DNA from 3 places in the Thermosipho africanus Ob7 genome. Region 3 is predicted to be linked to each of the others. Evidence: riboswitches for the same ligand, from Rfam matches in the RefSeq annotation. Region 3 holds a riboswitch; each other region holds the start of a gene.
What was found. A riboswitch is a leader RNA that binds a small molecule or an ion and turns the genes downstream of it on or off. The one in region 3 is predicted to bind cobalamin.
Positions count from the first base shown of each region.

Region 1: another riboswitch for cobalamin. It lies ahead of cobT (nicotinate-nucleotide--dimethylbenzimidazole phosphoribosyltransferase); the one in region 3 lies ahead of OB7_RS01615 (ABC transporter substrate-binding protein).
Region 2: another riboswitch for cobalamin. It lies ahead of OB7_RS08340 (GIY-YIG nuclease family protein); the one in region 3 lies ahead of OB7_RS01615 (ABC transporter substrate-binding protein).

Region 1 is NZ_NKRG01000008.1:51,503-53,769, forward strand. It holds gene nagA (N-acetylglucosamine-6-phosphate deacetylase) at 1-649, shown strand, start outside; cobalamin riboswitch at 705-887, shown strand; gene cobT (nicotinate-nucleotide--dimethylbenzimidazole phosphoribosyltransferase) at 948-1,982, shown strand; gene OB7_RS08425 (sirohydrochlorin chelatase) at 1,979-2,267, shown strand, end outside.
Region 2 is NZ_NKRG01000008.1:34,254-36,520, forward strand. It holds gene cobU (bifunctional adenosylcobinamide kinase/adenosylcobinamide-phosphate guanylyltransferase) at 1-121, opposite strand, end outside; gene cobT (nicotinate-nucleotide--dimethylbenzimidazole phosphoribosyltransferase) at 118-1,059, opposite strand; gene OB7_RS08340 (GIY-YIG nuclease family protein) at 1,056-1,439, opposite strand; cobalamin riboswitch at 1,492-1,660, opposite strand; tRNA gene OB7_RS08345 (tRNA-Pro) at 1,695-1,771, opposite strand; gene OB7_RS08350 (GGDEF domain-containing protein) at 1,905-2,267, shown strand, end outside.
Region 3 is NZ_NKRG01000001.1:312,216-314,482, forward strand. It holds gene OB7_RS01610 (FecCD family ABC transporter permease) at 1-546, opposite strand, end outside; gene OB7_RS01615 (ABC transporter substrate-binding protein) at 546-1,424, opposite strand; cobalamin riboswitch at 1,487-1,651, opposite strand; gene OB7_RS01620 (1-deoxy-D-xylulose-5-phosphate reductoisomerase) at 1,676-2,267, opposite strand, start outside.

The DNA.
Region 1 (2,267 bases), on a different contig from region 3:
AAAAATTATAGACCTTGAAAGAATAAAAATTATGACAATTGCACCAGAAATTAAAGGTTTTTTTGAACTTTTGAAAATACTAAAAGAAAATAAAGTAGCAGCATCTATAGGGCATTCAAATGCTACATTTGATATTTTCAAAAAAGCATATGAGGCTGGAGTAAATAGGATAACGCATTTTCCAAATGCTCTACCACAACTTCACCACAGAGAAATAGGGATTGTTGGTGGCGTATTTCTTTATAAACCATTTGTTGAGATTATTCCAGATTTAATACATCTTTCGCAAGATTTTTTAAGACTTGTATATAAATTACTTGGACCTGATAGGATAATTCTTGTAACAGATAGTATTTCTGCAGCAGGTTTAAAGGATGGGATATATGACCTTGGAGGGTTACTGGTTAAAGTCAAAGATGGTATAGCAAGGCTAGAAAATGGTGCGCTTGCTGGGAGTACTCTGAAATTTAGTGATGGACTGAGAAACTTTAAAAAGGTTACTAATTGCTCATTAAAGGATTTATCAAAGGTATCTTCTTATAACGCTCTAAAGAGCGTAGGTATAGATGGGGGAAGAATAAAGGAAGGATATCCTGCAAAATTTGTGCTTTTAAATCAAGATTTGCAAATAATCAAAGTTTATAACTAAAAGTCTAAGTTGATAAAGGTAAAAATTGGTGGTATAATGCATACAGAAAATTGAATATAATGTTAACACCTTGGGTACCAAAGCGGTTTAAAAGGGAACGCCGGTGAAAGGCCGGGGCTGCCCAGCAACCGTAACCGGGGACGAAATCCACAGAATGCCACTGGGAGTATTTCCTGGGAAGGCGTGGAGAGTAGGTTGATCCGGGAGCCGGGAGACCTGCCTAAGGTGTAGCAATTCCACAAAAGCTAGGGGCTTTTTGTGGAAATTTTTGTTTAGATATATTCAAAGGGGGGATTTTGTGGATTTAAAACAAAAGGTTATTGATAGGCTAAATAACTTAACAAAACCGGTTAGAAGTCTTGGATATCTAGAAGACATCGCACTAAAGATGGCACTTATTCAAAACAAAGAAATTCCAGAATTGTTTAACGACAAGAGAGTATACGTCTTTGCATCAGATCATGGTGTTGTAGAAAATGGAGTTTCTGCATATCCTAAGGATGTTACTTATCAAATGGTTTTTAACTTTTTAAATGGTGGTGCTGCAATAAATGTCTTTTCAAGACATGTTGGTGCAAAGGTTTATGTGGTTGATGCAGGCGTTGATTATGATTTTCAAGATAATCATTCATTGATAAAAATGAAGGTCGGTTATGGTACAAAAGATTTTACAAAAGGTCCTGCAATGAGTAGAGAGGAAGCAGAAAAGTGCATTGAGCTTGGTAAAAAAATAGCAAGAGAGGCAATAGAGGAAGGAGCAGATCTTCTTGCTGTGGGGGATATGGGGATAGGGAACACCACAACCGCTTCTGCGATTGCTGTTGCATTTGGATACAACATTGATGATATTATCGACATTGGAACACCGCTTGATAGCGAAGGAATTAAAAGGAAAAGAGAGGCAATATTAAGAGCAATTGAAGTTAACAGGCCTGATCCAAATGACCCAATAGATGTTCTTTCAAAGGTTGGAGGATACTGCATAGGTGAAATGGCAGGATTTATACTTGAAGCTGCACACTCTAAAGTTCCTGTCGTAATTGATGGTTTTCCCACCACTTCGGCATTTTTAATTTCCTACTATTTAGACAAAGATGTTATAAATTACGTATTTAGTGGACACAAATCTTACGTAAAAGGTCACAAAGTTATATTGGATTCTTTAAATTTGCGTCCTATTCTCGATCTTGATATGAGACTTGGTGAGGGAACAGGAGCAGTTCTTTCTATGCCACTTATAGAAGCAGCTATAAAGATGATAAGGGAGATGGCTACCTTTGACTCAGCCAATGTTTCAAAGGGAATTGACCAGAATTTGGAGGATGTAAAATGAAGGGTATATTATTGGTTGCTCATGGTAGTAGAGTTCAAGAAACAAAAGAGATTGTATACAGATATTTTGAAGACTTACAAAGAAAATACAAAAATTGCAAATTGGGCTTTATGGAATTTAACGAGCCAAGTATTGAAGATGCTGTAAAGGAATTTTTGAAAGAAAAGGTCGAGGAAATAGTTGTTCTTCCACTTTTCTTATTTGAAGGAATGCATATAAAAAAAGATATTCCAGAAATTTTAGAAAAATATCCAATAAAGTTCAAGATATTAAAACCTATTTTGT
Region 2 (2,267 bases), on a different contig from region 3:
TCATCTCTTCATCAAAAGCAACACCAGTTGCAATAAATGCCTTTTTTTTAAAGTTTTCTGATAACTTTAAAGCAAAACTACTTTTTCCTGATTTTACACCACCAGTTATAAGGGTTATCATGATATCACCTTTTCATTTTTAAAGTTAAAGTATTTTATAGCGGCTTCTATTAAATAAACGGATAATGCCGCACCTGTTCCTTCACCAAGCCTCATATCAAGATCTAAGATAGGCCTTACACCTAGGCTATCCAAAATGACTTTATGCCCTTTTACTTTTGATAAATGTCCGAAAAAGGCGTAATCTAAAACTCTTTCATTTATCTTATACGCTAGGTAAAATCCGGCGGTTGTTGGAAATCCGTCTATAACCACGGGGACTTTATTTTTAAAAGCTTCTAAGATGAAACCTGCCATTTGACCTATGCAGTATCCACCAACCTTAGAGAGAACATCAATTGGATCATTTGGATTTGGCCTATTTATTTTCAAAGCTTTCTTTACAATATTTCTTTTCTTTATTACAGAAGAAGGAGGAATAGGTGTTCCAATATCGGTTATTTTATTCACATCAAAGCCAAATGAGGCAAATATTGCGGTTGCCGTTGTTGTATTTCCAATACCTTTGTCACCTATTACAAGTAAATCTGCTCCTTGGCTTATAGCTTTTTTTGCAACTTTCATTCCATATTCAATACATGTAATTGCTTCTTCTCTTGTCATTGCAGGCCCCATTGAAAAATCTTTTGTGCCATATCCTACTTTCATTTTTATCAATGAAGGATTATCTTCAAAATCATAATCTACGCCACTATCTACTACAAAAAATTTAAGCCCCATATGTCTTGCAAAGACGTTTATACCTGCACCACCTTTAAAATAATTTAAAACCATTTGATAGGTCACGTTTTTAGGATACGCAGAAACTCCGTTTTGTACTACTCCATGATCTGCTGCAAATACATAAACTCTTTTGTCCTTGAACATTGGCAATGGAATTTGCTTTTTTATTTTAAAAAGTTTACTGGCAAGTTCTTCAAGATATCCTGCCTCGTTCATTTTAATTCCCCCTTGAGTATGTTTGAAAGTATTTTTGAAAAATTATCGAAATTATCTATATAATATAGATTGGTCTGTACTTTTAAATCTGAACTGCCAAACCCTTTTGGACCTGTAAAAAATTGAGACATGTAGAGTGAAATCTTTTCCTCGCATTTTGTTTCTGAAGAAACCATTACAACTGATTTTACGTTTGATTTATCGAGAAGATAGTCAATATGCCAGTGCAACTTTTTATTTTTGGACAGGTGCCTAGATACTCTTTTTTCAATATTGTTCATAGCAGAGCCTACATATACGTAAGTACCTTTTTTTAGATTCCATTTTTTTATTTTGGTATCTATTGGCAATTCAATTAATAGTAAGTAGCATCCTTTCATATTTTCACCTTAATAAAAACAAAAATTTCCCCGAAATGCCCTAGCATTCGGGAAGTGACTTTCATCATAGGCAGGTCTCCCGGCTCCCGGATCAACCTACTCTCCACGCCTTCCCAGGAAATACTCCCAGTGGCATCCTGTGGATTTCGTCCCCGGTTACGGTTGCTGGGCAGCCCCGGCCTTTCACCGGTGTTCCCTTAACCTATGATGGTTTTCTATATTATATACTATAAAAGGCCGGTTAGCCCGGCCTTTTGGTCGGGGTGACTGGACTTGAACCAGCGACCTCTTGCGCCCCATGCAAGCGCGCTAGCCAACTGCGCTACACCCCGATACACTAAAATTATATTCTATCTTTCTTTTTATGTCAAACTATATCAGTCTTTTTTAAGTTTGTAAAAAGTTGAATTTTGATAAAAATCCTGCTTTTTTGTGTTAAAATAAAACGTGGGAGGCGTTTTTTTGATGTTTAGATTTTATTTAAAATACTTTTTGATAGCTTTTATCATATTTGCATTTTTTCCCATATCCTTTTATTATTTATCATATCCTAAAGGAGTAAAAATAGTAAAGGCGGAGAATGGAATTTCTCTTCCGATTTCTTCAACTCTAAATTCAAGAAGGACATTCCATTTGAAATTTCAAATTCCAAATGGATATAGTTATGTATATTTCCCATATGTTGATTGTTCATATATTAAAGTCTATTCTTCAGGGAAATTAATTGGAAAATATGGATTTAACGATAGAAATGCGCATTCTTGGTTTGTGCCGATGTTGTTTGAGATTCCAAATAATATAAATAGCTTGGAAGTTGAAATTAGCGGA
Region 3 (2,267 bases):
AAGACTTCCAAAAAGCCAAACATATGCGCTTGTTAAAGTTTTACGTGAGAGATTTATTAATAAGATTGTAGCAGATGAAAATATAGTACTAATTAATACACCTGAAAGAATAAGGTGAGTTATAGGAATTATTCTCTTTCTTTTTGCAAGAATAATTGTTAATAGTGAAGCAAGTAATGAAAATGCAAAAGAAAATACATTGACACTGACGGTTCTGTTCAATGAAACAGCAACATAAAGTGCTAAAACTGCACCAAAACCGGCCCCTGAAGATGTACCAATTAGATAAGGATCAACAAGTGGATTTTTCATAATTGTTTGGTAGATGTTTCCAACAAGTGCAAGGCCTGAACCAGCTATTAGGCTCATTAATATTCTTGGAAATCTAACATTCCATATGAGGAATTTTATTTTCTCATTTTCAGGATTAAATATTTGAGAGATTGGAATTTTCACAGTTCCTATAGAAAGATTTATAAGAATTACTAAGAAGAACAAGACTGGAAGGATGATCCTTCCAGTCTTATAAATGTTTATTTTAGTCATTATTTTCCTCCATAAAAGAAGTTATAAAAAATTTCAAGATATTTTACTATATCTGGAGATATTGAGCTTATGTCGTTGCCATCAATAACAAATATTTTGTTGTTTTTAACGGCCTTAAGGTTTTTAAATATTTCATGCGATTTTATTTGCTTTATAGTTTCATCTGCGCTAATGTATGATGCGACAATTATTATATCAGGATCATTGTATGTTAAAAATTCCCAATTTACAGAGAACCATCCATTATTACCAGAATAAGGAGCACAAATATTTACTCCACCTGCGTATGTAATCAATTCATTTACATAAGAGCCAGTTCCTGCAGTCCAAAGGTCTTTTGTTTCATTATTTGGAACTGTTATTGTGAAAAAGACTTTTGGTCTTTTTTCAAGAGGCACTTTTGAGCTCTTTACACCATAGTCTGAAATTGTTTGTTTTATTTTATTTGCAATTTCAGATGCTATTTGTTCTTTACCAAATACATTTCCAAGAAGCATTACATCTCTTGCAACGTCATTTAGTGTTGTAGGATTTAAAACAAGTGCTTTAATACCGAATTTTTCTAGCTTTTGAACTTCTGGAAGTTGAAAACCACCGAAAGTGATTACAATGTCAGGATTTAATGAAATAATTTTTTCTATGTTTAGTGGTACCATATTTCCAATTTTTTCAGCATTAAAAGAATCCCAATCTGTAACACCAACTATATTCTCTCCAAGACCAAGTTTTACAAGAAATTTTGTAGAGCTTGGAGCAGCAGAAACTATCCTTTCAGGTATTTTATCAAAGCTTACCAATCTTCCGGCATCATCAACAATAGAGAGTGCAAATATAAATGTAGTTAATAAGACACTTAAAAAAATAGCCAATCTTTTCATCCTTTATCCCTCCTATATAATATTTTAAAGAAAAATGCCCACCCTTAGGGACCGCAAAGGTGGATTGCTTTCCTTTCAAATAAGGTATCCCGACTTCCGGATCATCCTACTCTCCACGCCTTCCCAGGAAATATCCCAGTGGCATTTTGTGGATTTCGTCCCCGGTTACGGTGGCGTCCCCGTGCCGGACTTTCACCGGCTTCCCTTATTTGAAAGGGAAAATATTAAGTTGCTGCAAATAGATTATAACACTAATATTGTTCTTTTGCAATTTGTCTTGCAATCTTGTCTATTTCAAAAATTTCTTTAAAATCATTTATATTTCCATTTATTTTTTCGCATGTGTTTATGACTATATCAGCTATTTTTGAAAATTTTATTTGACCATTTAGGAATTTTTCTACAGCAATTTCGTCAGCTGCATTGAAGGCTATTCTTTTTGCAAGTTCCTTAATTATACTTCTTCCATAGAAAAAAGCAGGATATTTTGAGGGATTTACATCTTCAAATATAAAATTTTTACTTTCAAAATTTGGCCAATTTTTATTTTCGTATAATCTATTTGGATAACTTAGTGAGTAAGAAATTGGAATTTTCATATCTGGAAATCCAAAATGAATTTTTACAGTCCCATCTTTTAAAAATACAGCTCCATGAACTGTTCCAGTTGGATGTATTTTTACCTCAATATTTTCCAATTCAAAGAGTTCGAAAGCTTCAATTACTTCAAATGCTTTATTTACCATTGTTGAAGAATCTACAGTTATTTTTTTACCCATACTCCAAACTGGATGGTTTAATATATCTTCGACTGATAAATCATCTATATTTTCTTTATCTCTT